DNA from 2 places in the Devosia sp. Leaf64 genome. Region 1 is predicted to be linked to the other one. Evidence: riboswitches for the same ligand, from Rfam matches in the RefSeq annotation. Region 1 holds a riboswitch; the other holds the start of a gene.
What was found. Region 1 has a riboswitch for thiamine pyrophosphate ahead of thiB (thiamine ABC transporter substrate binding subunit). Riboswitches for the same ligand answer to the same signal wherever they lie in the genome.

Region 1 (15,309 bases):
CGATCTGACCGTGTCGAGCGTCGTGCTTGGCCTGATGCGCATCGCCAAGATGAGCGACAGCGAAATCCAGGCGCTGTTCGGCGCGGCGATGGATGCCGGCGTCACGGTTTATGATCATGCCGATATCTATGGCGGCGAGCGTCATCGCTGCGAGGAGCGGTTTGGCGAAGCCATCACGATGTCCGCCGCCGATCGCGAAAAGATCCTGATCCAGTCTAAGGTCGGCATCTGCAAAGGCTATTTCGATTTTTCGTCCGAGCATATTTTGCAGACGGTCGATGAATCACTGGCGGCGCTGCGCACCGATTATCTCGATGTGCTGCTGCTGCATCGCCCCGACACCCTGGTCGAGCCCGAAGATGTCGCTGCCGCCTTCGACAAGCTCGCGGCCTCGGGCAAGGTGCGCCATTTCGGTGTTTCCAACCATACGCCTGGCCAGATCGAGGTGCTGAAGACGGCAGTAAAACAGCCGCTGCTGTTCAATCAGGTCCAGCTCAGCGTCACCCATGCCAATCTCTTCGCGCAGGGTGTCGCGGCCAATATGAATGGGCTCGAACAATCGATCAGCCGCGACAATGGCCTGCTCGATTATTCGCGTCTCAAAGGCATGATGTTGCAGGCCTGGTCGCCGTTCCAGAAGGGGTTCTTCGACGGCGTTTTTGTTGGCGATCGGGAAGGGTTTCCCGAACTCAACGAGGCGCTCGATGAGCTGGCGGAAAAGTATGGCGTAACGCCGACAGGCATTGCGGTGGCCTGGATCACGCGCCACCCGGCCAATGTCCAGGTGGTTCTTGGTACGACCAAACCCTCGCGCGTTGCGGAATGCGCGGCGGGGTCATCCGTGCCACTGACGCGAGAGGAATGGTATCGCCTGTTCCGCACGGCGGGGCATACGCTGCCGTAAGCATGCTTTTAGGCGGCGCTTTTCCGCGCCGCCCACTCCGCCAAGACGATGCCGGTGATGATGATGGCGGCGGCGAGGAAGTGATAGGTCTCAAGGTGCTCGCCTAAAATGATCACCGAGCCTAGCGTGCCGAAAACCGGAATGAGATTGTGGCTCGGCGCCGCGCGATTGGCGCCGACGAGTTCAACGCCACGGGCATAGGCGATCTGGCTGAACATGGATGGGAAGGTCGCGACATAGGCGATGACCAGCCAGACAGTCGGGGACATTTGCGGCAACGTCGCCACCGTTCCGAGCCCGCCACCAAAGAGCGCGAGCATGACTACCGCTGCGGTTGCCGCGCCGAAAAACGATACGGCCATGAAACTGAAAACATGGACCTTTGGGCGAAAGCGCAAAGCAAGCGTATAGGCGGTGTAGGCGAGGCAAGCGAGGATGACAAAACCGTCGCCGAGATTGATGTCCATGCGTAGAAGTCGCGATGGATCGCCATGGGTTGCCGTCAGAATGACGCCGAAAATTGCGAGCAGGACGCCGAAAATCTGCAGCCATCTGGCGCGCACGCGAAAAATCAGAAAGTTGGCGCCGAGAATCAGCATGGGCAGTGATGCCTGCTCGATCGCCGAATTGACCGCCGTGGTCATGGTCAGGCCAACATAGAGCAGTGCATTAAAGAGCGCGTAGCCGATAATGCCGTTGCTCATCATCACCGGCCACGAGCGTTTCACTTCAACCCAATCGGCGCGCAAATGACGCCAGGAGAAGGGGAGAATGAACAGCGTCGCCAGGACACACCGGCAGGCGAGCAGCAGGAATGGGCTGATTTCGCCGACCACAAGCTTGGCGGCGATGACATTGCCGCCCCAGAAAAGCGGCGCCAGAACCAGCAAAAGATAGGGCTGATCGAGAATTCTGGCGGTTATGCCGCGATTTTCGATGGTCTGCGGCTTTGTCATCGGCGCTTGGGTGATGTAAGGACAGTCGGACTTATCAGTTATTCGGCTGCATTCAAACCCGACACCGGGCGCAGCCGAAAGGACGAATGTCCGCCACTTGGGTAAGGGTGCAGCCTTTCTGGCCGGCCCGATTTCTGTCGTGCCGGGCCTTGGCACGCCTTAAGTTAAGGAAGACTGGACTATGGCGAATGTGGTTGTCGTCGGCTCTCAATGGGGTGACGAGGGCAAGGGCAAGATCGTGGATTGGCTCTCGGAACGCGCTGATGTCGTCGTGCGCTTCCATGGTGGTCACAATGCCGGCCATACCCTTGTGATCGATGGCGTGAGCTACAAGCTCGCGCTGCTGCCCTCGGGCCTTGTCCAGGGCAAGCTCTCGGTCATCGGCAATGGCGTCGTCGTCGATCCCCACCATTTCGTCCAGGAAATGGCCAAGCTGCGCGGGCAGGGGGTCGAAATTACCCCGCAGATCCTGCGTATTGCCGATAATGCGCCGCTCATCCTGTCGCTCCATCGCGAGCTCGACGGTATTCGCGAAGACGCCAATTCCGGCCTCAAGATCGGCACCACACGCCGTGGCATCGGCCCAGCGTACGAAGATAAGGTCGGCCGTCGCGCCATCCGCCTTATCGACCTCAGCGAACCCGATACGCTCATGCCCAAGATCGAGCGTCTCTTGTCGCACCATAATGCGCTCCGCCGCGGCATGGGTCTTGCCGAGATCGACGCACAGACGATCTATGACGAGCTGACGTCCATCGCCGGCGAAATCCTGCCCTTTATGGATCAGGTCTGGCGCGTGCTCGACGACAAGCGCCGCGAAGGCGCGCGGATCCTTTTCGAAGGTGCGCAGGGTGCGCTCCTCGATAATGATCACGGCACCTATCCGTTCGTGACCTCGTCCAACACCGTTGCCGGTCAGGCCGCCGCCGGTTCGGGCCTCGGGCCAACGGCGATCGGCTATGTCCTGGGGATCACCAAGGCCTATACGACGCGCGTCGGCGAAGGCCCGTTCCCCTGCGAACTCGATGATGAAATCGGCCGCCATCTCGCTACGGTTGGCAAGGAAGTCGGCGTCAATACCGGTCGTCCGCGCCGCTGCGGCTGGTTCGATGCGGTCCTCGTGCGCCAGACGGTTAAAACCTCGGGTATTACCGGGATCGCTTTGACCAAGCTCGACGTTCTCGATGGTCTGAAAGAGATCAAGGTCTGCGTCGGCTATGAGCTTGATGGATCACGCATTGATTATTTGCCCGCCTCAATGGGGGCACAAGCCCGCGTTAAGCCTATTTATGAGACGCTTGAGGGCTGGTCCGAAACGACTGCCGGCGCGCGTTCCTGGGCCGAGTTGCCGGCCCAGGCCGTGAAATATGTTCGCTATATCGAAGAGCTGATCGGGGCCCCGGTCGCATTGTTGTCCACTAGTCCGGAACGCGCAGATACCATCTTGGTAGTTGACCCGTTCCAAGACTGATAAAACTTGCTAAAAGACGTCGCTGCAATTGTGAGTACCCAGTAGCCAATGGCGGACTATAAGGAGCTGTTGCGCCGAGCAATCTCGGCGCTGCCGGAGAACAATGGAGCTGCGCGCCGCGCAGTTTACGAAAAGGCACGCGCCGCCCTTGTCGGGCAGTTGCGGTCTATCCAGCCTCCTTTGCCGGCTCGCGAAATCACCCAGCACCGCCTGCAGCTTGAAGACTGCATCCGTCAGGTCGAGCAGGAAGCGAGCGAAGCCGTCATCAGCCTTGGGCGCGACGCCATGATTGCGCCCAAACCGGCAGCGGCGGCCCCTCAGCCCGCGCCACAACCTGCCGAGCCCGAGTCAGTCGCGGTCATCAGCCCGCGCCCAACTGCACCCGAAGCGCGCCCCGCACAAAGCTTCGTGCCGCCGCAAGCCGTCGAGCGCCCAGCGCCGCAGCCGGTTTTCGTTCAAGCAGAGCCCGAACCTGAACCAGAGCCGGAATATGTTCCGGAGCCTCAGCCGGAACCGATTGTTGAGGCGGTCGACGAACCTGCCGATGACGATACGCTCACGCAGAGCCCGATGGATGAGACCCTCTCGATAGAGGAAATCATCAGCCAGGCTGCCGATGCAGGTGGCGCCAAGGTCCAGTCCTCGACGCTGCCGTTTGAGTTGCGCCCTGTCGAACGTCCGGGCGTCGCAAAATTAGATGAGCCCGATTTTGTGCCGCCGCCCGCGGTTGCGCCGGTTCCGCTCAAGCGCCCCGATTTCACGCCGCGCCGCGACGCTGCGGCCATTGGTGCCGCTGCTGCTGTCGGATTTGGTGGCACCGCATCTGCCGTTGCCCGCGTCGAGCCCTCGCTCGGCGGCAGCGCCGCTTTAGCGCGCCAGCCGGTCATCGAACCCGAGATCACCGTTGTCGAGCCGCCGGTCGAAACTGCGCTGTCGAGCGTGCGCGAAGTCGAGATCGATGACGGCGCCAAGGAAGCCGAAGGCGCCATCGAACGTGCCATCGAGACGCTCGATCGCGAGGCGCGCGGCGAAGTATCGGAAACGACGGCGAGTGAAGAGACTCCAGCTCTCGCCGATGCGGGCCTTACCGAAGACAATGCGGATCCGAGTGCCTTTGACACGGCTGGCAGCCAGCGCCGTCAGGGTGCAGGTCTGACCATTTTCCTCATCGTCTTTGCCTTGCTGCTCGCGGGTGCCGGTGGCGCCGGTTTCTGGGCATGGCGCGAGGGTTATGTCGACCTCGACCAGATGTTCGGCCGCGCCGCAGCGCCTGTCACTCAGACGGCGGATACGCCCATCGCAACGACGCCGACGCTCGATGCGCCGAGCGTCAACGAGACGACGACCGGCCCCGGCAATACGGCAACGACCCCAACGATCGAACCGACGACGTCGATCGACGGCACCGAAGATCGCCTGGAGCCGACACCCGAAGCGGTTACGCCCAATGGCACTGAAACCGCCTTGCCCTCGCTCAATGGCGGTGAGGTCAAGACCGAAGAGCGCCTCTCGGGCGCTGATACCAGCATCGCCGCAACCAACGATCCCGCGAATAGCGTCGATCCGGCCGTGCTTGCTGGCAGCCAGTCGCTGCTGCTCGAAGCTTCTTCCGATGGCCGTACCGGCGCCGTGCCCTTCTCGGGTACGGTCGATTGGGCCAAGGGCGAAGATGAACTCGGCCAGCCGACCCTCGTTGGCAAGGCGAGTATCCCGGCACGTGCGCTCAATGTCTCGGTTACGATCCGCCGGAATACCGATCCCAGCCTGCCGGCCAGCCACTTGATGGAAGTCAATTTCGATGTCAGCGACACCTTTGTCGGCGGCTCGATTTCGAGCCTTCCGGGCGTGCTCCTCAAGAACGAAGAACTTGTGCCCGGTACGCCGCTGGTCGGCGCCTCGGCGCGCATTGTCGGCAATAGCTTCCTCTTTGCCCTAAGTTCATCGCCAGATGACGAGACGGCCAATGTCAACCTTCTCGAAAACCGCCGCTGGCTCGATCTGGCGATCGTCTACGGGACGGGCCGCAACGCCATCCTGACGCTGGAAAAAGATAGCGAGGCGGACTCGCTCTTCAAGGAAGTGTTCGCCGCCTGGGCGCAGTAATGAAAAGGCCGCTGGATGAAACCAGCGACCTTTTTCTTTAGGCCTCGCGAAGAGTGCCATTCTCCAGCCGATAACGCCGCTGCGCCAGCGCAGTGACGTCATCCTCGTGGTGGCTGACGAGAATGGTATGCCAGTCCTCACTTTCTGTCAGTTCTCCGACCAATGCCCGAATGCCGTGCCGCGTGTCGTCGTCGAGCGCGGAAAACGGCTCGTCGAGGAGAAGAACCGGCCGGTCGCGTAGCAGCGTTCGCGCCAGCGCGATACGTTGCTTCTGGCCGCCGGAGAGGGTGGCTGCCGTCTGCTTGCCAATGCTCTCAAGCCCCATCCGCTTCAGCACGGCATCCACGCGGTCGCGCGTTTCCGTCTTGCCGACATGGCGCGGCAAGCCGAGGGCGACATTCTCACGCGCCGAAAGATGTTCGAAGAGATTGTCGGATTGCAGCAGCAGCGAGATGGGGCGCGTCTCCGGCGAGAGCGGCAGAAGATTTTGCCCGTCGAGATGGAGGCTTCCGCTCTTCGGTTTCAAGAAACCAGCCAGAAGATCGAACAGCGTCGACTTGCCCGAGCCGCTGGCGCCCGAGATTGCGGTCACCGCGCCCGCTTTAGCCGCAAAGCTGAAATCATAGGTCTGCGTCTCCGCGCCATAGGCGAAGGCGAGGTAGTCAGCGCGAAGCATGGGCTAGTCTTTCGAAAAGGCGGGGTAGAGCCATGAAGGCGACAATGGTGCCGACGAGGAGGATTGCCGCGATAGCTGCCGCATCATTGTTGCGATAGGCGCCGAGCGCGCGGAACATCATCAGCGGCAGGGTCTGGAAATCCTGCGTACCGAACAGCGCGATGACGCCGAGATCGCCGAGCGAGAAGCAGAATGCCAGGGCCAGCATCAGGCCGATATCCTTGCCCAGCAGCGGATATTCCACCAGCCGGAACTGCTGCCAGCCGGACAGGCCCAGCGACCGGATGAACTTTCCGCGTGACCGCGCGACCGCATCGAGCGGCGGGCCGAGCGTCGCAACGGCGAAGGGCAGGGCAAGAAGGCTGTTGGCGATGATGACGACGACGGGCGCGGCTTGTGCTGGCGCCACGCCGAGATTGCGCACGATCAGGAAAAAGCCGAGCGAGAGCACGACGGCCGGCACCGCGAGGTAAGCAAAACTCGGCGTGCCCAACAGCGTTCGCGCAGCGCGCGATCCGCTGGCAGCGCGGCCCAATGTCAGCGCCAGAGCCAGAACCAGCGTCAGGGCCGCGGAGGCGCTGCCGATGACGAGACTCGTGCCCAGCGCCCACCAGAATGTCGCCTGGGCGAACACGCGGAGGAGGCCTGAGCCGAGCCCGTCGATCAGCACGGAGACAAGCGGCAGGGCGAAGCCGACGGTGGCGAGAACCAATACCAGTCCCTGCAGGACGCGTGCGCCAAAACCATCGCCCCATGTGGGCGGCAGCGAGCGGCCATGGACGCTGACGACGGGCGTCGTGCTCGATGCAAGGAGGATGACGAGCGCGCAAACGCCGATCTGGGTCAGGGCCAGCCGCACAGCGCCGATAAGGTCGAAATCGAGCCGTACGGCCGAATAGATGGCCACCTCAAGGGTCTGGTTTGCCGGACCGCCTCCGAGCAGCAGCACGATCGGGAAGCTGGTAAAGGCGAGGAGAAAGATGATGGCGCCGAGGCCTGGCAGGCTGGTGCGCATGGCGGGCCAATCTATCAGCCGAAACCGCTGCGTCGCTGATAGGGCAAGTGATTGCCCGACCTTGAGCTTGCTTTGCGGAATGGCATCGAGCCGCGCAAGGAGAATGCGCGCGGCAAAGGCGCCGTCGAGGATGACATGGGCGAGGAGAATGCCGGAAAGCCCAAAGGCCGGATTGCCGATCGAAAAACCGAATAGCGTTTCGCTCGCCTGGTTGATCCAGCCATTGCGGCCCCAGATGGAGAGGAGCCCAAAAGCGACGACCATGCCGGGCGTGACAATGGCGGCGGCAAAGAGCCCGACCACCAGATCGCGCCCCGGAAAGCGCAGGCGATTGAGCGCCCAGGCGAGGGCCATGCCGAATGAGAGCGACAGGATGGTGGTGAGGCCCGCCTGGATGGCGGTCATCCGCAGAAGGTGGGAAATATCGACGCGCGAGGAGCCGCTGGCGTCGGTGGCGGCGGAGAAGATGGCCCAGAGCACGGCGGCGATGAGGCCGGCAATGGCGAGGGCGAGGGCTGAAGAGATGGCGATGCGGGTGGGGCGGTGTGGGAGGGTCAGCATGAGTGGCCACACGCACTGAAAGGCACCCTCTCCCTTGCGGGGAGGGTTGAGGACGGGGAAGTGAGCCACGATAGCGTCGTGGCTGCCGGCACCCCCTCCCAACCTCCCCCGTCAAGGGGGAGGTGCCATATCAAGTTTGTGCAGAGCATTGATTATTGCACCGCTGCCAGCATCTCGTCGATCCACTCGGACGAATGCGCCAGGATATCCTCGTCGCTCAACCGCAAGGTCTTTTCAGGCTGAGGCAAGCTGGCAAAGGCCGGGTTCAGATCAGCCCCAAGATCGACCACCGGGAACATCCAATTGGTCGTCGGGATGATCTTCTGGCCCTGGGGCGAAGCGAACCATTCGAGGAACTGCTTGGCAAGATCCTGGTGCTTGGAAGATTTCAAAATCCCGGCCACTTCGATCTGCGGATAATGCCCTTCTTCGAACAGCGCCGCTTTGATCGTGTCGTCGTTCTCTTCGATGATGTGGTAGGCGGGCGAGGTCGTATAGGAGAGCGCCATGTCGGCCTCGCCATCGAGGAAGAGTGAATAGCTCTCGCTCCATTCGCGCGTGACGGTCAGAATATGGGGCTTGAGACCGGCCCAAATTTCCGGCGCGCGGTCGCCATAGGCGGCCTTGATCCAGAGGACCAGCCCAAGGCCCGGCGTTGCCGAACGCGGGTCCTGGATGGCGATCTTGAAATCGTCTGGCATGGCGATGAGCTCTTCAAAGCTCTTGGGCGGCGTCGCGGTCCGGTCGGTGTCATACATGAAGGCGAAGTGCGAATAATCGAATGGCACGAATTGCGCATCCGCCCAGGCTTCCGGCAGATCGAGCTTGTCGAGCGTCAGGCCATGATCGGCAAAGAGCCCGGTGGCGCGGGCTTCGCCGGCAATGGCGGTATCGAGCCCGACGATGAGATCAGCTTCGGTCGTGGCGCCTTCGAGCTGCACGCGGCGGAGCGTACCAATGGACGAATCCGCGGCGACCCAATTGAGCTTGCAGCCGCAGACGGGTTCGAAGGCTGCGGAAAGCTGCGGGCCGGGACCCCATTCGGCCGCAAAGCCGTCATAGGTATAAATGGTGAGCGTGGGTACATCCTGCGCATGGGCAGAAACGGCAGACAATCCAAAAAGGACCGCAAGCGCGAGGCAAGTGGATTTGACCATTTGGTCATCCCTTCAACGGTTGCGGCCATGGGAGAAGGGATAAGTCAATGGAGAGGACGCGAAGAGACGCCCTTGCCATCTCGAACTTCCTCCGCCAGCATGACCTGGTTCAGGTTCTATGGGTAACTCTCAGCTCCGGACATGATCCGGAACACCCCAGCGAGACGGCTCGGACCATATTGAGAGAAATGTGACAGTGCAAGTGACTTCAGGAAGCGGCGCAGGCGCAGTGCCGCTGGTCTTTCAACGGCCCATGGCCATTGTCGGCGGCGGTGCCGTCGATAGCGCGCTTTTACAGGATCTGGCCGCGCGCGGCATTGCGCTGGTTGGTGCCGATGGCGGCGGCGACGCGATTGGCGCGGCTGGCCTGACGCCCGATGCGATCATCGGCGATCTCGATTCCCTTTCGGATCGGGCCGGGTGGGAGCAGCGCACGCGCGTCATCCATATCCCCGAGCAGATCACCACCGATTTCCAAAAGGCGCTCTATTCGACCAGTGCCCCGGTGACCCTTGCCCTTGGGATGACCGGCAAGCGCCTCGACCATACGCTCGCCGCGCTTAGTGCCGTTCTGCAATATGCACCCACGCGAAAGCTGTTGCTGGTCGATGAAACCGATGTCGCGCTCGCCGTGACTGGCTGCATTGCCTTCGACGCGGCGCCGAAAGAGCGGGTGTCGATCCACCCGCTGGTGCCGATCCAGTTCCGGCGCTCGACTGGGCTCTATTATCCCATGGATGGCCTCACGCTTGAGCCCGGCGGGCTGATCGGCACATCGAATGAAGGCACGGGCGGAGACGTGGTGGTCGAGCCCGAGGACGACACGCCCTGGCTCCTTATTCTCGGCAAAGAACGCCTTTGGGACCTGATCGAAGAGGCGCGCAAAAGTGCATAGACGCAGCGTGCTTGCGGGTCTCGCGGCCACTCCGCTTCTGACAGGCAGGGGATTTGCCATGAGCAGTTTTACGCAAGCGATCGCGGCCTCGCTGCCGCCCGGCATGGAACTACCAGAAGCCTTCGTCACCACGATCGACTGGCTCGACGCCAACAATTTCGTGCGCGATGGCGGCATGGCCTTTGTCAAATCGGCCGATGCCCAACTCACCAGCGAAACCGGCTTCAAGCCGGTCGATCCCGGCCATGTCGAGGCTTGGCTTGGTACGGATGACAAAGCCTATGCCGAGCGCCTAGCGCCCATCATCCCGACCGGCGGCGAGGGCTCCTACGCCGCGCTGTGGCGCCGTGACGATGGCGGTCTCTCTATCGTCCATATGGGCTCGGGCTCCGGCTCGGTGTTGATGGCAACGCTGACCGAGAATCCCGTCGATATGCTGCGGCTTATGGCGATCGGCTATGGCGAACTGTGTTGGCTGGAATATTTTGGGATTACGCCGGAAGAAGAGCATGCCAATCTCGTGGCGACCGTCGGCGCTGAAAACGTGCCACCCTATAGCCCGCCCGCTCAGTTTCGGCAGTTCGTCAGCAAGACGTTCGACGTGACCATCCCGCGAACGGCCTCGGAAATTCTTGGGCCTCTCGAAAATGCCCCACCAGAGGATCCGTTCACGCTCTGGCTGGCGTCCGTTCCTCAAAACTAAAAAGGCGGGCACTTGGCCCGCCTTCATCATCTCATGATGTCGTCGATCAGTGCGGACGAGCCGCTTCCTTGACCGCTTCCTGCACCTTTTCAAAGGCACGGACTTCAATCTGGCGGATGCGTTCGCGGCTGACGTCATATTGCTGCGCCAGCTCTTCGAGCGTCGAAGGATTGTCCTGCAGGCGACGGGCCTGGAAGATGGCGCGTTCGCGTTCGTTGAGCACGTCCATAGCCTGGGTAAGAAGGCCCATGCGCTCACTGAATTCCTGCGTTTCGCCGAGGCTCGTTTCTTGGTCGGGCGTATCGTCGACCAGCCAATCCTGCCATTCCGACGAGCCTTCGTCCGCACGCATGGGCGAGTTGAGCGAGGCATCACCCGAAAGGCGAGCGTTCATCGACACGACATCGGCTTCGGTCACCTTGAGCGTCGTCGCGATCTGCTTGATCTGGTCGGGGTGGAGGCTACCCTCTTCCAGAGCCGCGATCTGGCCCTTCACCTTTCGCAGGTTGAAGAACAACCGTTTCTGCGCGGCCGTCGTGCCGATTTTGACGAGGCTCCACGAGCGCAGGACATATTCCTGGATCGCGGCGCGGATCCACCACATGGCATAGGTCGCGAGGCGGAAACCCTTTTCAGGTTCGAAGCGCTTGACCGCATGCATAAGGCCCACATTGCCTTCCGAAATGACTTCGGAGATCGGCAGGCCATAACCGCGATAGCCCATAGCAATCTTGGCGACCAGACGCAGATGGCTGGTGATCAGCTTCTGCGCCGCGCCGGGATCGGCATGTTCCTTGTAGCGCTTGGCAAGCATGTATTCTTCATCGGGTTCCAGCATCGGAAACCGGCGTATTTCCTGAAGGTAACGGCTAAGTCCGCCCTCGGACGAGAGGACAGGCAAATTCGTTTGGGCCATTGTGCACCCCCTTTCTTGATTCCCCCGCATGGCGCGGGCGGAAAATCTCCTCTTGTCCTTGCGGCACAAGACGAGACGCATCGCCATATATAGGCGGCAGTTTGGCGAATTTAAGAGGCAAAAGACGTCCGAACGTTACAATTCGGATAAGGTTCCTGCCAGCATTCGAACTGCCTGGTAGGTATACGCCTCAGGTCCCCAGGCAGTTCGATCACCCTTGGGTGAGTGACCAGTGCTGTGCCTATCGGGCGAATGCCTTGTCGAATGGCGCCAGTGCGTCTTCTAGTGCCTGCAGATCATCGGGCAAATCGGCCTCAAAGGTCATTTCTTCGCCGGTGACGGGATGCTCGAAACCGAGTTCCGCGGCGTGGAGTGCCTGCCGGCCCAAAGCCCGGACGGCGTCGGCCAATTCTTCGGGCAGGCGATTGAGCTTTGTCGCGAAGCCGGACGCGTAAACCTGATCGGCGACCAGTGGATGGCCGATATGGGCCATGTGGACGCGGATCTGATGCGTGCGGCCGGTCTCAAGCTGGCACTGGATGCGCGTGATATCCCAGCGCTCGTCGCCGTAACGCGCTTCGACAGCATAATGGGTGATTGCCTCGCGGCCGTCCTTGCGTACGGCCTGTTTCAAGCGATTGCCGGGGTCGCGGCCAAGGGGCGCATCGACCGTACCGAGCGCGCTTTGCGTCGTGCCCCAGGCAAAGGCGATATAGGCCCGATGAAGAGGCCCGGTGCGACCGTGATCAGCAAACTGGGCTGAAAGGTGCTTATGCGCCCGATCGGTCTTGGCCGCGACCATGACGCCTGACGTGTCGCGGTCGAGCCGATGAACGATCCCTGGCCGTTTGACGCCACCGATGCCTTTGAGGCTTTCGCCGCAATGGTAGATCAGCGCATTGACCAAGGTGCCATTGGGCGAGCCGGGGGCGGGGTGAACCACCATGCCGACTGGCTTGTTGATCACGATCAGCTCGTCATCCTCGTAAAGGATATCGAGCGGGATGTTTTCCGCCACCGGTTCAGGATCTTCCGGGGGTGGGGCAAGAAGGACGATTGTCTCGCCCGCCTTCAGCCGGTATTTGGGTTCGCTGACGGTCTTGCCGTCGATCGTGACAGCGCCTTCAAGGATCAGGTCCTTGATCCGGCTACGGCTCAGGACATCGTGTTCCTTGGCGAGAACGGCATCGAGCCGTCCGCCGGCCACTGTTTCATCGACGACAAGCTCGATCGGCTCGCCCTCGAATTCGGAAATGGTTTCGTCTGCCATGAGTGATCCTGACAAGTCCGGCAATACGCCCTTTCCTGACGAGAGGGAGCTCACGCCGGAGGCTAATGCCGCTATTGGAAAAGCACGCCGCTCGGCGGGTTTCGCCATGGGCATCATGTTGCTCGGCTTTATGGCGGTTGGCTTTGCGATTGTCTATCGCGTCATGCGCGATGCGCCGCCGCCAACGATCGCCGAAACCGTCAGCGTCCCGGCTGGCGCCGAAGTGCTCTCGGCACTCAGCGTTGATGGTACGATCCAAGTGACCTATCAGGCCGGCGGCGCGGTGATGCTCTCAGTCTTTGACGCGAGCACCGGTGAACTGCGGCAGACGACGGCGATTTCGGCGGAGTAGGAATTAGGGGCTTTGCCCTTAGCGCCCCTGAATTTCCCGCAGAGCCTGCAGGCGGTCCGACACCGACCCGCGACGTGGACCCTCGCTTGGCGGGGGCGCGAGCGTGCCCATGGATTCACCATCGTCGGCAAAGCGCTGGACGCGGTCAAAGAGGCTTTCTTCGACCTCGTCCTGCAGCGGCGCGTCGTTGTCGACCGCATAGACGAGCTTGCTGACGCTGGCGGCGATATCGTTGAGCCGCTCGCGCAGATGCGCTTCTTCGAGCCGCTCGGTGTCCCAATCGGCCAGAATGGAAGATTCCACATTGGCGACCTTCTTGCGCAGCTTTTCGACTTCGTCTTCGAGGTTGAGCTTGTCGGCCAGAAGTTGTTCGGCGCGGCCATTGCTTTGTGCAACCGCCTCGCTGCTTTCGGCGAGCAGGGCATTGAGGCGGTTTTCGGCGCTGGCAATCCGCGCCTCTGCTGCCGTCAAAGCCTCGGCGCTTTCTTCCTGATCGGCGTCGCGGCGGGCGAGGGCATTGCGCATGGCGGCAATCGCGGCGGTCGATTCCGTCGAGCGGCGATCGGAATTCTCGAGGCGCTCGATGAGGCTGCGCGCCTGATCTTCAAGGAACGCCGCACGCTTGCGCTCGACGGCTAGCGCCGTCATCAGACGCTCCATGTCCTCTTCATAATCGCCGAGAAGACCGATTTCCTGCGCCATGGTCGAGGCTGGGAGGCCACCACGCAGATTGCTGCGCAGACTTTCGATTTCGCCCTGCCGTGATTCAGCATCGCGTTCGCGCATGCGCAGCCGCTGGGCGAGATCGGTGCCTTCTTTTTCCAGCTCGAGGATGCGCGCCCGCAGTTCTTCCTGCCGCGTTTCGAGTTCGGTGACGACGGAGAGGTGCTTGTCGCGTTCGGCTTTGAGTGCGCCGAGATCGGTGCGCTTCTGATTGACGTCGCTCAACTGCTCGGCAAGGCGCTTGCGCAGAGCCTCGACATTCATTTCGAGCCGTCGGGTCGAGAGCGCAAATTCGGCGCGCAACTGGTCCTTGTCGGCGCGGAATTCGGACAGGGTGATTGGGGTCGCCGCTTCAATGCGGCGCTTGGTGAGGCGCACGGCGCGTTTCCACACCGCGGGCATGATGATGAGCGCGATCAGCCCCGCAGCTAAGAGGCCCAGCGCAAAGTACATTATATTTTCGATAAGCATCGCGCATACTCCGGCTGCACCGGCAGACCCAACGGATTAATAAGCCGGACCGGTCTGGCCTGACCATCTTTGCCGAAGATTAACCCTAACGGCTTTGGGGCTCACCGTCACGAAAAAGCCGGGGAAAGTGCCCCGGCTTGCCTACACGTTTTATCGCTCGAACCGATCAGAAGGGGTTCCAGGTGGGCTCGTTGGTGAAGTTGAGATAGCCGACATTGATCCCGAGACGCGCGCCGACGCCGGAGCGGATCGGCACCACGACGACATTGCCGCGCTTGGTCACTGTCATGCCGAAGCCACCGAGCACATAGGCCGAGCCATCGACACCGGGATAGCGGCCGAGGATTTCCTGAATAGCGTTGAGATTATAGACCAGCATCATGACCTTGGAGCCATCGCCGCCAACGTCGAAGCCGATGCTCGGGCCCTGCCAATAGATTGAATATTCTCCCGCATTGCGGGTGAAGAGTTTACCCTCGCCATACTTGGCGCCGATGAACAGGGCGCCGCCGGCTTCCTCGCCAAGAATATAGCCATTGGGCAAGCCGAACTGGCTCACGGCCTTTTCAACGACAGAGGCAAGGCCCTGGGAGGCGGAACCGAAAAACTGGTGTCCGCTCTCGACCAGTTCCTGGCCGGAATAGGTATCGCTCAATGAGCCCTGCGCGACAGCGGGGGCGGCCGCAGGCATGGCGAGCGCCAGAATGAGGGCGCCAATCTTGGCGAGGCGTTTGAACATGGTCTGCTCCCTTGGCGGCTCAGCGTGGTTACGAAGACATTAAGGTCTTTGCGGCAAATTTGCCGTCGACGTCGTGCCGTTCCTGAGCCAGATCATGAAGCAAACCTCTAAACAAATCTTAACCATGTTTGCCGTGCTTCTGCCGCTTTTCGGGCCGGTTTCGGCCCAGTTCAGCCCGGCAGTCGCCCAATCGGTCGTGAGCTACATCACCACCGACCCCCTGACCGGCATCGCCATAGGCGGCATGGACCCGGTGTCCTATTTCACCGATCCGGCACCGCTGCCCGGCAAGCCCGAGTTCGAATTCTCCTGGAAAGGCGCGCCCTGGCACTTTGCCAACGAGGCCAATATGGAGGTTTTCAAAAAACATCCGGAAATTTATGCGCCTCAATATGGC
Region 2 (15,309 bases), on a different contig from region 1:
ACCTCGTCTGTGCCACGTCCGGCCGATACTTCATTGGCGATTTCATCGGCCAGTTCGCTCCGGGCAATCTTGTCCTTGTCGGACCTAACCTGCCGCACAACTGGGTCAGCGAACTCGCTGACGAAACGACTATCCCCTTGCGCAGCCGCGTCATGCAGTTCACCGAGGATTTCGTCAGCCGCATGATCGGCTGCTTTCCCGAACTCGCCGCCGCACGAAAACTCTTTAAGCGCAGCAGTTCCGGCGTCCTTTTCAGCCAAACCACCTCCGAGCGCGTCGCCGATCTCATGCGCCGGATTGTCCTCGCAACGGGCACCGAACGCATCGCACTCTTTCTCGGCATCGTCGCCGCGCTCGAAGCCGACCGCGATGCACAGACCCTGACCAGCCAGCATTACCTGCCTGATCCGTCGGGCTTCATGTCGACCGGCATCAACGAGGTTCTGGCCTATATCAACGAGAACCTCACCGAAGTGCTCGACGAGGCGACCCTGGCTAACCTCGCCGGCGTCACCCCTTCGACCCTCTCGCGCAGTTTTCGGCGCCACACCGGCCAATCGCTCACGAAATACGTCAACCGGCTGCGCGTTACGCTCGCCTGCCAGCTGCTGATGTCGTCCGATTTCGCCACCGTCACAGACGTCTGCTACGCCTCCGGCTTCAACAACGTCTCCAATTTCAACCGGCAGTTCCTGGGTTTGCGCGGCATGACGCCGACACAATTCCGGCGACTGCTCCTTGAAAACAAGAGTTTTGAGGAGGCTGCATGAACGCTGTCTCCTCACCTTGGGGCCCCGCCTAGCCCGGCCCCAGTCTGACTGAAACCTAGCCATCCATTCGCAACCGCAAGCAACCGGCGGATCGAGACAGTGCGTCTTGATCGCAGGAGGACGGTCTTTGCCAAGCGAATGGCCCCGACCCGACATCTCGTCGGATTTTTTAAGAACCGTCTCTGGAGGAGAACCATGAATACTATCGCTCTCAAGACTGCCGCCGCCCTTGCCATTGCCATGGCTGGCGCCGGCGCTGCCCAGGCCGCGACCACCGTCGCCTTCCTGATGCCCGACCAGGCTTCGACGCGCTACGAAGAGCACGATTGGCCCGGTTTTGAAGCCGCCATGAAAGAGCTCTGCGCCGATTGCACGCTGATCTACCAAAACGCCAATGCCGACGCCGCTCTGCAACAGCAGCAATTTAACTCGGTGATCGCTCAGGGCGCGACCATCATCGTGCTCGATCCGGTAGACTCTGCCGCTGCAGCCGCGCTCGTCGAGATCGCCCATTCTCAGGAGGTGAAGGTCATCGCCTATGACCGTCCGATCCCTGATCTGCCGGCCGACTATTATGTCTCCTTCGACAATGAAGGCATCGGCAATGCCATCGCGCAGTCGCTGGTCGATCATCTCAAGGCCGAAGGCGTCGCCGAGGGTTCGGGCGTTCTTCAGGTCAACGGCTCGCCAACCGACGCGGCTGCCGGCCTCATCCGCGACGGCATCGACAAGGCGCTCGATTCCTCTGGCTATGAGACCCTGGCCGAATTCGATACGCCGGATTGGGCGCCTCCCGCAGCCCAGGAATGGGTAGCCGGCCAGATCACTCGCTTCGGCGACAAGATTGTCGGCGTCGTTGCGGCCAATGACGGCACGGCCGGCGGCACCATTGCGGCCTTCAAGGCTGCCGGTGTCGATCCCGTCCCGCCGGTTTCTGGCAATGACGCAACCATCGCTGCGCTCCAGCTGATCATCGCCGGTGATCAATACAACACGATCTCCAAGCCCTCCGAGATCGTGGCCCGTGCTGCGGCCGAAGTGGCCGTCAAGCTGATGAATGGCGAGACGCCGGAAGCTACCCACACGCTCTACGAAACGCCCTCGCAGCTCTTCACCCCCGCCGTCGTCACCGCCGAAAACATCAAGGCGGAAATCTTCGACAAGGGCATCCAGACCGCTGCCGAAGTGTGCACCGGCGAATATGCCGACGCCTGCACGGCTCTAAGCATCAAGTAACGGGTCCCCAGGCTCCGCCCTCGGGGGCGGGGCCGCATTCACGAGGCAGCATCATGATCCAATCGAGCCAACCGCAAACCGAGCCGATCCTGAGGCTGCGCGGCGTTTCCAAGAATTTCGGGGCTGTCTCGGCCCTCACCGATATCGAACTCGACATCCATCCCGGCGAAGTCGTCGCCCTTGTTGGCGATAATGGCGCAGGCAAATCGACGCTCGTCAAAATCCTTGCCGGCGTCTTTCAGCCCAGTGCCGGCACCATCGAATATCTGGGCAACCCGGTGAGCCTCAGTGGCCCTGGCAAGGCGCTGGAATTGGGTATCGCCACCGTCTTCCAGGATCTTGCGCTCTGCGAAAACCTCGATGTCGTCGCCAACCTCTTCCTCGGCCATGAGCTTGCCCCCTGGCAACTCGATGAAGTCGGCATGGAATTGCGGGCATGGTCGCTCTTGCGCGAACTTGCTGCCCGCATTCCCTCGGTTCGCCAGCCCATAGCCTCGCTCTCGGGCGGCCAGCGCCAGACGGTCGCCATTGCGCGCTCTCTTCTGCTTGAACCCAAAATCATCATGCTCGATGAGCCCACCGCCGCGCTCGGCGTTGCTCAGACCGCCGAAGTGCTCAACCTTATCGAGCGCGTGCGCGATCGCGGCCTCGGGGTGATCATCATCAGCCACAATATGGAAGACGTGCGCGCCGTCGCCGATCGCATCGTCGTCTTGCGCCTCGGGCGCAACAACGGCGTCTTTACCGCCGACACCTCCCATCAAGACCTCGTCGCCGCCATCACTGGCGCCAGCGAAAACGCCGTCACCCGCCGCCAGAAATCGCGCGCTGAAGGCGCCGCCACCAGAGAGGCCGGACTATGACCACGCCCGATCCAAAAACCTCGTCGACCCTCGACCGCGCCGACAGCCGCGTGCGCAATGACGACAGCTTTGCCGGCGCCTGGCGCGGATTTATCGATCGCGTCCGCTCCGGTGACCTCGGCATGCTGCCAGTCATGGTCGGTCTCGTTCTCATTTCAGTCGTTTTCACCGCCCTCAACCCGGTCTTTCTCGCGCCCAACAACCTCGTCAACCTGCTCTTTGATTGCGCAACGGTTGGCGTCATTTCCCTCGGGATCGTCTGCGTCCTGATGCTGGGCGAAATCGATCTCTCGGTCGGCTCGATGAGCGGCTTGGCGTCCGCGATCATCGGTGTCCTTTGGGTCAACACCGGCATGCCTCTACCTGTCGCCATCATCGCAGCACTGGCGACAGGCGCCTTTGTCGGCTTTGTCTACGCCATCTTTTACACCCGGCTCGGCATGCCCAGTTTCGTCGCGACCCTTGCCGGGCTCTTGGCTCTCCTCGGCCTGCAGCTCTATCTCCTCGGCGCCACGGGATCGATCAACCTGCCCTTCCAGTCCGATCTCGTCCGCTTCGGGCAGACCATGATCATGCCAGATTGGCTTTCGTACCTCCTCGCAATCCTTCCTGGAGCCGTCATCGCCATCACTGGCTGGCGCACAAGCCAGCGCCGCGTCGCTGCGGGGCTTTCACCGCTCGCCATGCAGATCGTTTTTGCCAAGGCAATCATCCTCACGCTCGCTCTGGGTTTTGCGGTCTGGTACCTCAGCCTCGGTCGTGGTCTGCCTTGGATGTTCGCGCTCTTCGTGCTGATCGCAGTTGCGCTCAATTATGGCCTTACGCGCACCCAATGGGGCCGATCGATGTTCGCCGTCGGCGGCAATCGCGAGGCCGCCCGACGCGCTGGCATCAACGTCAACCGCATCTACACCTCGGCGTTCATCCTCTGTTCGACCCTCGCTGCAGCCGGCGGCATTCTCGGTGCATCCCGCCTCGCCTCCTCGAGCCAACAGGCCGGCACCGGCGACGTCAATCTCAACGCCATTGCCGCGGCCGTCATCGGCGGCACCAGCCTCTTCGGCGGTCGCGGCAGCGCCTGGTCGGCCGTGCTGGGCATCATCGTCATCCAAGCCATCTCCAATGGCCTGACCCTTCTCAACCTCTCGTCGTCCCTGCGCTACATGATCACCGGCGCCGTGCTCGCCATTGCCGTCATCGTCGACTCGCTGGCTCGCCGCAGCCGCGTCAGCCATGGCCGCGCCTGACTATTTTGGAGACTACAAAATGACCCAGAAACTTGGCGGCAAGGTCGCTGCCGTAACGGGGGCCGCCTCGGGCATCGGGCTCGAATGTGCACGCGCCATGCATGCGGAGGGTGCAAAGGTTGTCCTTATAGATCGCGACGCCGCACGCCTCGATGCGCTGGTGGACGAATTGGGCGAAGGCGCCTTTGCCCTCAGGATCGACCTTTTCGACCATGGACAAGTGGATGGTTTGGGCGAAGCCATCCGCGCCAAGGCCGGGGGCTTAGATATCTTCCACGCCAATGCCGGCTCCTATGTCGGCGGACCGGTCGTCGATGGTGACCCCGATGAGTGGGAGCGCATGCTCAACCTCAATATCAACGCCACCTTCCGCGCTGTCCGCTCGGTTTTGCCTCATCTTGTCGCTCAGAAAACGGGCGACATCGTCCTCACTAGTTCCATAGCCGGCCTTGTTCCTGTGGTGTGGGAGCCGATCTACACCGCATCGAAATTTGCGGTTCAAGCCTTTGTCCACACCCTCCGCCGACAGGTGGCCCCCGATGGCGTGCGCGTCGGCGCCGTCGCTCCCGGCCCTGTCGTAACCGCGCTTCTCAAGGATTGGCCAAAGGCCAAAATGGACGAAGCCCTCGCCAATGGCAGCCTGATGCAGCCGACGGAAGTCGCCGAAGCCGTGCTTTTCATGGTCACGCGCGCCAAGGGCGTGACGGTGCGCGACCTTGTCATCCTGCCCACCACTGTCGATCTCTGAAGGATATAAAATGACCACCGCGGCTCGGTATTTTGTCGGCATTGACGTCGGAACCGGCAGCGCTCGCGCTGGAGTTTTCAATGCCGATGGACACATGCTGGCCTCGGCCAAACGCGATATCGCCATCTTTCACGAGACCGGCAATATCGTCGAGCAATCGGGCAACAACATCTGGAATGCCATATGCGCATCGGTCCGTGAGGCCGTGGAGGCCAGCGGCGTCCTGCCCTCTTCGGTCGTCGGGATCGGTGTCGACGCGACCTGTTCGCTCGTAGTGGTTGGGAAGAACGGGAAACCGCTTGCCGTCGGTCCTTCGGAAGACCACGAGCGCAATATTATCGTCTGGATGGATCATCGAGCCGCCGAGCAAGCGAGACGGATTACCCGCATGGGCCATGATGTGCTGCGCTATGTGGGCGGAACAATCTCTCCGGAAATGGAAACGCCAAAGCTGCTGTGGTTGAAGGAAAACCGCCCGGAAACGTTCGACGCTGCCGAGTATTTCTTCGATCTGGCCGACTATATCACCTGGCGCGCCAGCGGCAGTCTTGCGCGATCCTCTTGCACGGTGACGTGCAAATGGACCTACCTCGCCCATGAGCATCGCTGGGATCCCACGTACTTCCGGGCCATCGGTCTTGATGCACTGGCCGATGAGGGTTTTGCCCGTATCGGCACCGAAGTGGTTTCACCAGGAACGCGCATTGGGGGCCTGACGGAGGAGGCGGCAGATCAACTGGGCTTGCCGGCGGGGACGGCGGTGGGCTCCGGCCTGATTGACGCACATGCAGGCGGGGTTGGAACAGTCGGCGCTCTCGGAACGCTCGAAGAGAATATGGCCTACGTCTTTGGTACATCGTCCTGCACGATGACAACGACCCAAAGCCCGGCCTTTGTCCCCGGGGTATGGGGGCCGTATTTCGATGCCATGGTTCCCGGCTTCTGGTTGAACGAAGGCGGCCAATCGGCCGCAGGCGCGGCCATCGATCGCCTGGTCTCCCTCCACCCCGCCAGTGGAGAAGCCAGCAAAAGAGCCGCAGAACTCGGGTTGCCGCTTCTTTCTTACCTGTCGCAGCTCGCCATAGGGCAATCCGCCTCGGCCTCTGACGCGATCGGCCTCGCGGATGGTGTCCACGTCGTCCCGGAATTCCTTGGAAACCGCGCCCCCCTTGCCGATCCCGACACCCGCGCAGTCATTGCAGGGCTCGGCATGGATCAGTCGGAAGCGAGCCTTGTCGCCCTCTATGTCGCCGGGCTCAGCGGCATCGGCTACGGTCTCAGGCAAATCATCGAAATCCAGGAGAAACACGGCGCGCCTATAAAGCGGATCGTGATCAGCGGCGGCGCCGGCCAGGACAATCTGGTACGACAAATCCTTGCAGACACCTCCGGCGTGCCGGTGGTCGTCACCGAGGCCAAGGAGCCGGTTCTGCTCGGATCTGCGATATTGGCGTCGATGGCCGCCGGGCACTTCCCCGACCTAACGACGGCAATGTCCAAAATGACCCGCGCCGCTGCTGCCTTCGAGCCAAACGATAGTGTTCGGCAAGTGCACGAAAAGCGGTTCGCCGTTTTCGTAAACCTACAGGCGATAGCGCGATCGCCGGAGGCAAGGCATAGCGCAACCTAGCGCCAGTCGCCACCTTCTCGCAGTGATTTAGGACTTTGTCGGCGGCACCGCTTCTCGAGTTCCGCCCGACTTTGCCATCTTGCGAAACCGCCCGATGTTTTGTGGTACGCGACTATTTCAAGTCAGTTCCCCATGGTGGAACGATGCGCCCAGCCGGTCATGCGCCTTTCGATCCAAGCCATGACCGCATACATGGCGATACCTTCGACAGCCAGCATGAGAAGACCCGCAAAGACCAGCGGCACGTTAAAGTTCGATTGTGCCGAGGCCATCATGTTGCCGAGGCCCGAATTGGACGCCACCGTTTCGCTGACGACCGAACCAACAAATGCCAAGGTGATCGCCACTTTCAGCGAGCCGAAGAAATAGGGCATCGAGCGCGGAATGCCGACCTTGAGCATGATGTCCATTTTCTTGGCGCCAAGCGCGCGCAGCACGTCCTCCGTTTCTGGTTCGATAGTCGCTAGGCCCGTCGCCACGTTTACAACGATCGGGAAAAACGAAATCAGAAACGCCGTCATCACCGCCGGCACAGTCCCGATGCCGAACCAGATGACAAGGATAGGCACCAGTGCCACCTTGGGAATGGCATTGAACCCCACCATTATGGGGTAGAGCCCGGCATAAATGGTCTTGGACCAACCGATGAAAAGCCCGATTCCGAGCCCTGCGACAACTGCGATCATGAACCCGAGCACAGTGGTGTAGAGCGTCTGCACCGAGTTCTTCCAGATCGGCGACCAGTATTGCGCGATGGCCTCGAACACTCGCGTCGGCGTCGGCAAAATCGTATGCGGCAGCCCGGACAGGCGAACGCCAATCTCCCAGATAACGAAGAGCCCGATCGTGTAGAGGAGCGGCGCGAGACGCACCCAATCGAGCTTGAAGGCCGGCTTTGGCGCAGTCGCAACAGGCGTAGGTGTTTCCATCGTCGTCATACTGCAGCCCTCGCCGTTGCGATTTCCCCGTGCAGCCGCTGCACCATTTCATTGAAAACGGGCTCGTAGAGCAGGTCCAACTGCCGTGGCCGCTCGAACGGCACCTCGTGCTCGGCAATCACCCTGCCCGGCCGCGCCGACATGACGACGACCTTATCGGCCAGGAACACACTCTCGCGCAGATCATGAGTCACGAGCACGATAGTGACATCCTGGCTCGCATGGAGGTCCCGGATCACGCACCAGAGTTCTTCGCGCGTAAAGGCATCGAGCGCACCGAACGGCTCATCGAGCATCAGCAATTCCGGTTCATGGATCAGCGCGCGGCACAGATTGGCCCGCTGCTGCATGCCGCCCGAAAGCTGCCAGGGGAATTTGTCGCCAAAGCCCTTCAGCCCCACCGTTTCCAGCAGTTTCTCTGCCTTGGCCACATATTCGGCTTTATGGCTGCGCAACCGACGCCGGTGTCTCTCGACTATCTCGAGCGGCAGCAGAATGTTTTCTAGCGTCGTCCGCCAAGGCAGCATGGTCGGGTTTTGAAAGGCCATGCCGACGATCGAAACAGGCTTGGTCACCTGACTATTGGCGACGATTACCGCCCCGTTCTGGGGAATATGCAGCCCCGTCGTCAGCTTCATCAGCGTAGATTTGCCGCAACCCGAGGGCCCGACCACGGCGACAAATTCGCCGCGATTGATTTTGAGGTTAAGCCCGCTGACCGCCAGCGTGCCGTCCGGCCCGCCATAGCGCATGTCGACGTTTTCGATGGAAACAAGCGGTGAAGCCATGCCGGTGCTCCAGAAGAAAAAGAGGTCTGCCCGGACCGTCCCCGTTCGCTCGAAAGAACGGTCCGGGCAGATGACCCAGGCGCCCTTTCGCCTGGGAAGATCGCCACCAAAGAGTTACGGCAGCATGCGCTCTGCAGCCGGCGGCAGATATTGTGCGTCGAACACATCAGCGGCAGTGACATTGCCCTTGAGGCCCATCGAGATCTTCAGCGTGTCGATGGATGCGGCCAGGCGCACCTCATCAATCCCGCCAAAACCGTTCTCGACCACATAGGGCGTCTTGATGTTCATCTCGTTCGCCATGGTCAGGCGCGCGGTTTCGGTGTCGATATTGAGCGTCTCATTGCGCGCCAATACGGCAGCGGCGCCTGCTGCCGGATCAGCCACGGCATCGGCAAAACCCTTGGCGAGCGCCCGAACAAACCCCTTCACGGCCTCCGGATTCTCCTCGGCAAAGGTCTCGTTCACCATGACGGCGTTGCCGTAAAGGTTCAGGCCGTGGTCCGCAAAGAGGATAGTGGCGATATCGTCGTCCGGAACGCCATTGGCCTTGAGGTTAAGGATCACCGAGAAAGCAAAGCCAAAAACGCCATCGACATCCCCCGAAGCCAGCATCGGCTCGCGCACCGGAAAGCCGATCGACTCGATGGTAATGCCCGAAGTGTCGATCCCCGCCGCTTCGACGAAGGCTGGCCATTGCGCAAAGGCGCCATCGGGCGGCGGTGCGCCGAGCTTCTTGCCTTCGAGCGATTTCGGATCGTCGGTGATCCCCAGAGATTTGCGACCGATGACCGAGAACACCGGCTTGTCATAGACCATCATGATGGCCTTGCCCGGCTGGGTGTTGTCCTCGTCGAGAAACTTGATCAGCGAATTGATGTCGCCGAAGCCAAACTGGTAAGCGCCGGTGGCGACGCGCGGAATGGCCTCAACTGAGCCATTGCCGGTATCGATGGTGACATTAAGTCCCTCGTCGGCAAAATACCCCTTGTCCTGCGCCAGCAGAAACCCTGCTGCTGGCCCTTCGAACCGCCAATCCAAAGTCAGCTTGACGTCGGTTTGCGCCAATGCAGGCACGGCGAAAATCAGAGAACTGAAGAGAGTAGCGGTCGCCAGAAGGCGAGGCGTGAGCATGGGTCTTCTCCGTGTTTGCTGGACACAAACAACCAAGACAAATTCATGCGCGCAAGTGGAAACTGATTAAAATTACCGCTGAAATAATATATGCATATTTTTTAGGCTGCAGTGCTAACATGTGGCCGTCATAGTTTGGGCTACGCACCATTTGGCGCGCTATACACGTGAAAATCTAGTTCGCAGGTCAGGGTCGCCCCAGATTGATCTTCGGCTTACGCAAGCGACGGAAAAGCCCGCGCTTCGTGAAAGCTTCGAAAATCTCTTCGGGACCCTCTGGATCCAAAACCTCGTGGTCCGCGAGCCATGCCTCGACGGCGCTTAAATCCTCAGGAGCGTATGGGACCAGAGATTTGCCATTGTTACGCAGGCCTTCGATGGCACCGATCAGTCCTCGCGCGTTCACTTCCCGCTCGAGGATGTCGGGCGAAACGGCAAGATGCTCTCCGAGTAAGCTATTGCGAATGGCCCTGACCGTTTCACTGACAGCTTCATTCTGAGCAAACGTCGCATCGATAGTGACGTCGCATTCGGTGTCGAGGCGCATGGAGCGATTGTTCAGATTTGACGAGCCGATGCGTACGACCTCGTCATCGATGATAAGGATTTTAGCGTGGACGTAGATTGGCTCGCCGCCACTGGTGACCGGCGTGTAAATCCGAAAGCGCCCATGCGTGTCCAGCCGGTTCAGCGCCTGATAAAGGCGAGCACGGGCGGTGTCCATCGCCAGGGGCTCCAGCCAACCTTGCGCGCTATCGGGGTTGATGACGACGATTTCGGGTCCATCGGCCTCCTGGAGGCGCTTCGCCATTGCTTCAGCCACCCGCCGCGACGCGAAATATTGGCTTTCGGCATAGATGTAGCGTTTTGCCCTGGCAATCTGATCGAGATACAGGTGCTCGATCTCGAGAACTGACGGCCGGCCGTCGATCTCAGGCGCAGAACGAGAGACTGCGATGGGCACATCAACGAATTGCGCATCGAGAGCGTCAGGCCAAGGCGATTGCTGCTTGCCCAGTTCTGGCATTGGCCTTCCTCCGGCCGTGATCCATCGATCGCGTGCGATGTCGGCGAGTGTGCGTGCAATCGGCCCTTCCAATGCCGTTGTGGCGTCATGCCAGGGTTTGTGCGGCTTGCCATTCGGACGCACGCGGCGTGGGTCTTCGTGTATATGGTCGCGTGTGTCCCAGCGGTCCTCGGTCATGTCGATGCCGCCACAAAAGGCCAGCGCCTCGTCGATCACGACGATCTTTTGGTGGTGCGATGCCGCTGGCGGATGGGCTCCATCGAGCTTGGTGTGAATACGTCTATGGCTCATCCATTTGAAGACGGTGAAAATGGTGGAGCCGCGAGCCAGCATCTTGAGGGCACCTAGATCCCAACGCAGCAGAAAGACTTCAAGTTCAGGGTTCTGCTGAACGAGCCAATAGATGAAGTCGCCGACTTTTTCAGGCGCACCATCGTTCGTGGGAGCGCCCAACCGGATGCGGGCATCAAAGTCCCAACCGATCAACACGATGCGCTTTTTCGCCTTCAGCATCGCTGCTCGCGCAACGCGGAAATAGTCATCCGCATCGATGATGACAGAAGCTCGCGTAGCGGTCTCGACCCGATAACAATTGACGCCTGGTAGAAGCGGGGCGCCACCGTCTCGCCGAACCATCCATTCATCCTTTATCGGCAGCGTCTAAGGCTTGGCTGCAGAACAGCGATCGCATCCCGATCGATCGCGATCAGAACGAATGTCTACCCATTAGGTTTCCATAGCCTGAGCCGGCCGCCCTCGAAGTTGCGACAGCCTTTTGCAACGTCAAAGCACGATCAAAATCACCCTTGGAGTTCGTAGGGACAGTCCGCAACGCGCCCGGTCGTTCAGACTGCCAATCCGATGTCCTCCAAACAGTCGGTCTGCTGAAATCGAGACAGTGGCAAATGGGGTTGATCGCCAACTCCGCGACGGTTCAGAACTCCTCGATTCCACCGCGAAGCAGTCGAAGCAATTCGGTATTCGAACCAATCTCTATGCACGTTGCGCTACCCTGCCCGCTCTCGAGCGCCAGCCTATCTTTTGGTCCAAATACCTCATCATATCGAAGCGTCCAGCGGAGAAGTTGGATCCGAATGCCATCCCGACGAAGCACGCGAGATAGCCGGAGCCACACCGGTGGCACCATTCGAATAATAGCGTCGGCGCGTTGAACCCGATCTATATAGGTCCTGCTATTGCCACCCTCGATGATCCACCTTTCTTGGGCCGTCAGCCGGCGCACGCGTGCATCGATATCGTCTGGAGCTCGCAGGTTTCCAAGCGGATCCCACACCTCCTCATCAACGGCATGGACGGGTAGTTCATAACGACGACCAAGACGTCGAGCGAGCCAGGTCTTGCCTGATCCAGGGCCGCCGATAATCATGATCCTGCGTATAGCCATTGCTCTGACTTAGCACGCGGCGTCATCACTCGCATGTCCGGTCAACGCAAAACCAAATCCAGTGGGAATGGCCGAAACGGGGTCGCAACGTGCCACTGCATCTGTGGCAACGGGCGTTATCGGACATTTCCCCGATTGCCCTACTCCGCCACCAAGCGGCTTCCCCCAAGAATGAGAGGTCGCACGAGACAATTTTTTCATCGAGACAGGCTCGCCGCATGAGCGTCGTTGTAGGGCTAACATTCCTAAAGATTGCAAACGGTCGAACTCACGGCCCAGAAATGCCGCTTGGCGCAGCGGGGCACCGTGAGCATCCGACTGACTGGCTCTCAGCCTCCTCTAGCTTGCCCCCTCTACTCGGTGAAAACCTTTTTGCGTTGATGCGGACAGCGGGTAGAGCCATCAGGATCAGCGCGACAGCGCCCTGATGAATATCACCCGTTTCTGCGGCTCCGTTCACCGGGACCCGCACCAGGCAGCCGACATCAGTTCGCCGGCCTCTTCACCTTACCTCTGACGTAAGAAGGCTTGCGTTCTGCGACCAGCAGCGCATATGGTGCCCATATCCACAGGGGTGCTCCGTAGGTCGGGGCTGAGATGAGGGCGGGAAGCCTTCGGACCCTATAGCTGATCTGGGTAATACCAGCGGAGCGAGGCGGGCCATGTTTTCGGGCGCACAGATATCCCTATACCCAATGACCGACGATTTCGTCGGCGTCATCATCAGTGCTTTGGGCGCGCTCGATCCCTATCGCGACCAGTTGCGCATTGAAACCGACGATATTTCCACTCTGCTCGTCGGTCCGCCCGAAGTGCTGTTCCCGGCCATGCGCGATCTCTTCAGCGCCACCGCCCGGACCGGCAAACATGGCGTGCTCTCGGCCACCATTTCGCGCGGCTGCCCTGGCGAGCCCGACGATCCCATCTGCAATTCGACCCAATTCGACGACACCGCCGCGCCCTTGGCCGAACGGCAGGCCGCGGCGCTGACTGCGGTACAAAATGCCCCCCACATCGGCGTGTTCTCTGTGGTCCAGCTCTCGCTTTACGTTCTGGGCCAAGGCAACCATATGGACGAAATCTATGGCTGCATCGACTTCCTCAAGCAGTCAGGCACCTTCGAGAAGTCCAAGCATTTCGCCACCAAGCTCAGTGGCGATACCGGCGCGCTCTTTGCCACCATCGAGCAGGCCTTCTGCCGCTTCGGTCCGCCGCAAGGCCATGTCACCATAGATCTGACGGTTTCAGCCAACAGCCCCAGCGCGCGCTGAACCCAAGGGCCATTCATGTCTATTATAGCCCCGTCGCGACAATTCGCGCGCTTTATCCGCCATGCCGGCCCGGCCATTGCCTCAGTCTCCACGCTGATCCTGACCTGGGAGACCTATGTGCAACTTTCGGGCATTTCGCCTACTGCGCTGCCAGCGCCCTCGCGCATCATCGTCCAGGGTTACGAGCAGCGCGAAGCCCTCACCGGCCATACGATCGCAACGCTTCAGGCCACCACATTCGGCTTTGCGTCCTCCCTCATCGTCGCCTTTCTCTTTTCAATCCTGATCGACTTTTTTCGGCAGCTGCGCCGGGCGCTGTTTCCCGTATTCATCATCACGCAGACCCTGCCGCTGGTCGCCATCGCGCCACTGATTGTGCTGTGGTTCGGCTTTGGTCTCACACCCAAAATCGTGCTGGTCGCGCTCGTGACCTTCTTCCCCATGCTTGTCGCCCTAACCCAGGGCTATGAAGCCACCGACCGCAATATCTCAGCCCTGCTCGCCTCAATGGGTGCGTCCCACTGGCGCATTTTCGTTATGGCCCGCCTGCCCTCGGCACTGCCTTATTTCTTTGCAGGCCTGCGCATTTCCATCACCTATGCCGTGGTGGGCGCCATCTTTGCCGAATATGCCGGCGCAGCCCGGGGCCTCGGCATCTATATCCTCAATGCCAAGAACAATTTCCGCCCCGATCTCGTCCTTGCTGCGGTCTTTGTCAGCGCCACGCTCACGCTGCTGCTTTTTGGCGCCACCGTGCTCTTGCAGCGCGCCGCCATGCCCTGGGCCCGGCTGTCGGAGGCCCGTCCATGAGTTCCGCCCGTCTAGACCTCAAAAACCTGCGTAAGAGCTTCGGGCACACTCACGTCCTCGCGGATATCAACCTCAGCGTTCAGCCGGGTGAATTCGTCTCGATCCTCGGCCCTTCCGGTGCCGGCAAATCCACCATCCTGCAATTGCTGACCGGCGCCATCGCACCCGATGGCGGCCAGATGCTGCTCGATGACCAGCCACTCACGCCAGCTCAACATCGCTTCGCCTTCATGCCGCAAGGCGATGCGCTCATGCCCTGGCGCCGCATCATTGATAACGCCACGCTTGGTCTTGAAGTCCAGGGTCTCGGCCGCCAGGCCGCCCGTTCCAGGGTTATCCCGCTCTTTGAAGAATTCGGCCTTGCCGGGTTCGAAAACCATTATCCCGCCCAGCTATCCGGCGGCATGCGCCAACGCGCCGCCTTGCTGCGCACAGTCGTCCAGCAACGCCCAATGCTGCTGCTCGATGAGCCCTTCGGCGCTCTAGATGCCCTCACCCGCGCCCAGATGCAGCGCTGGCTCGCCGACATGTGGACCCGACATCGCTGGACTGTGCTGCTGATCACCCATGATGTGCGCGAGGCCATGCTGCTCTCGGACCGCATCTATGTGCTGTCGGCCCGCCCGGCCTGCGTCGCCCACCATTTTCAAGTGCCCCTTGATCACCCACGCCACAGCGTCGGGTCACCCGAGCTTGCGGCCCTCGAAGCTCGAATTTTGCAGACCCTGCTCAATCCGGAGGACTAATTCATGCCCATTTCCCGTTTGATGATAGCGCTCGGCCTCGCCGTCAGTCTAGTCGCAACCCCGGCCCTTGCCCAGGGCACACCCGTCTCCATTGCGCTCGACTGGACGCCCAATACCAATCACATCGGCCTTTATGTTGCCAAGGCCAAGGGCTTTTACGAGGAGGCTGGGCTCGCCGTCGAGATCCTGCCCTATACCGATACATCTGCTGGTACGCTGGTCGCCAATCAGGTCGCCGATTTCGGTATTCTGGGCTCTATCGGCCTTTTCACGCAGCGCACCGCCGGGGCCGATCTGGTGGCAACCTATGCCCTGGTCCAGACCGAAACCGGCCGCCTCGTCTTCAATGCCGACCGGCAGGACATCCGGTCTCCCAGAGATCTCGATGGCAAAATCTATGGCGGCTTCGGCAGCGCATGGGAGAGCGCCCTGATCGACACGATCATCCGTCATGATGGCGGTAAGGGCGAGTTCGAGACCGTCACCCTTGGCACCTCCGCCTATGAAGCGCTTGCCAATGGTGCCGTCGATTTCACCCTCGAAGTCTACACCTGGGAAGGCATTAAAGCCGAGCGCGACGGCCCTGCCCAGCGTGCCTTCCGCTACGCCGACTTCGGCGTGCCCGACCAGCACACCAATTTCATTGGCACCAGCAATGCCTACCTTGCCCGCAACGCGGACACCGCCAAAGCGTTC

Region 2: it holds a riboswitch for thiamine pyrophosphate, as region 1 does, so the genes downstream of both, ASE94_RS17525 (YkoF family thiamine/hydroxymethylpyrimidine-binding protein) here and thiB (thiamine ABC transporter substrate binding subunit) in region 1, are expected to answer to the same signal.

Annotation. Positions count from the first base shown of each region.
Region 1 is NZ_LMLO01000012.1:479,817-495,125, reverse strand. It holds gene ASE94_RS07845 (aldo/keto reductase) at 1-904, shown strand, start outside; gene ASE94_RS07840 (DMT family transporter) at 913-1,860, opposite strand; gene ASE94_RS07835 (adenylosuccinate synthase) at 2,042-3,331, shown strand; gene ASE94_RS07830 (hypothetical protein) at 3,380-5,434, shown strand; gene ASE94_RS07825 (ATP-binding cassette domain-containing protein) at 5,472-6,110, opposite strand; gene ASE94_RS07820 (hypothetical protein) at 6,097-7,686, opposite strand; gene thiB (thiamine ABC transporter substrate binding subunit) at 7,839-8,843, opposite strand; TPP riboswitch at 8,911-9,012, opposite strand; gene ASE94_RS07810 (thiamine diphosphokinase) at 9,046-9,738, shown strand; gene ASE94_RS07805 (hypothetical protein) at 9,797-10,441, shown strand; gene rpoH (RNA polymerase sigma factor RpoH) at 10,488-11,357, opposite strand; gene ASE94_RS07795 (RluA family pseudouridine synthase) at 11,599-12,627, opposite strand; gene ASE94_RS07790 (DUF6476 family protein) at 12,626-12,979, shown strand; gene ASE94_RS07785 (hypothetical protein) at 12,998-14,173, opposite strand; gene ASE94_RS07780 (DUF1134 domain-containing protein) at 14,340-14,864, opposite strand; gene ASE94_RS07775 (YHS domain-containing (seleno)protein) at 15,007-15,309, shown strand, end outside.
Region 2 is NZ_LMLO01000022.1:94,683-109,991, forward strand. It holds gene ASE94_RS17470 (AraC family transcriptional regulator) at 1-770, shown strand, start outside; gene ASE94_RS17475 (sugar ABC transporter substrate-binding protein) at 966-2,006, shown strand; gene ASE94_RS17480 (ATP-binding cassette domain-containing protein) at 2,060-2,869, shown strand; gene ASE94_RS17485 (ABC transporter permease) at 2,866-4,116, shown strand; gene ASE94_RS17490 (SDR family oxidoreductase) at 4,136-4,864, shown strand; gene ASE94_RS17495 (FGGY-family carbohydrate kinase) at 4,875-6,494, shown strand; gene ASE94_RS17500 (ABC transporter permease) at 6,617-7,423, opposite strand; gene ASE94_RS17505 (ABC transporter ATP-binding protein) at 7,429-8,220, opposite strand; gene ASE94_RS17510 (ABC transporter substrate-binding protein) at 8,335-9,354, opposite strand; gene ASE94_RS17515 (phospholipase D-like domain-containing protein) at 9,542-11,017, opposite strand; TPP riboswitch at 12,347-12,458, shown strand; gene ASE94_RS17525 (YkoF family thiamine/hydroxymethylpyrimidine-binding protein) at 12,449-13,057, shown strand; gene ASE94_RS17530 (ABC transporter permease) at 13,073-13,867, shown strand; gene ASE94_RS17535 (ABC transporter ATP-binding protein) at 13,864-14,613, shown strand; gene ASE94_RS17540 (ABC transporter substrate-binding protein) at 14,617-15,309, shown strand, end outside.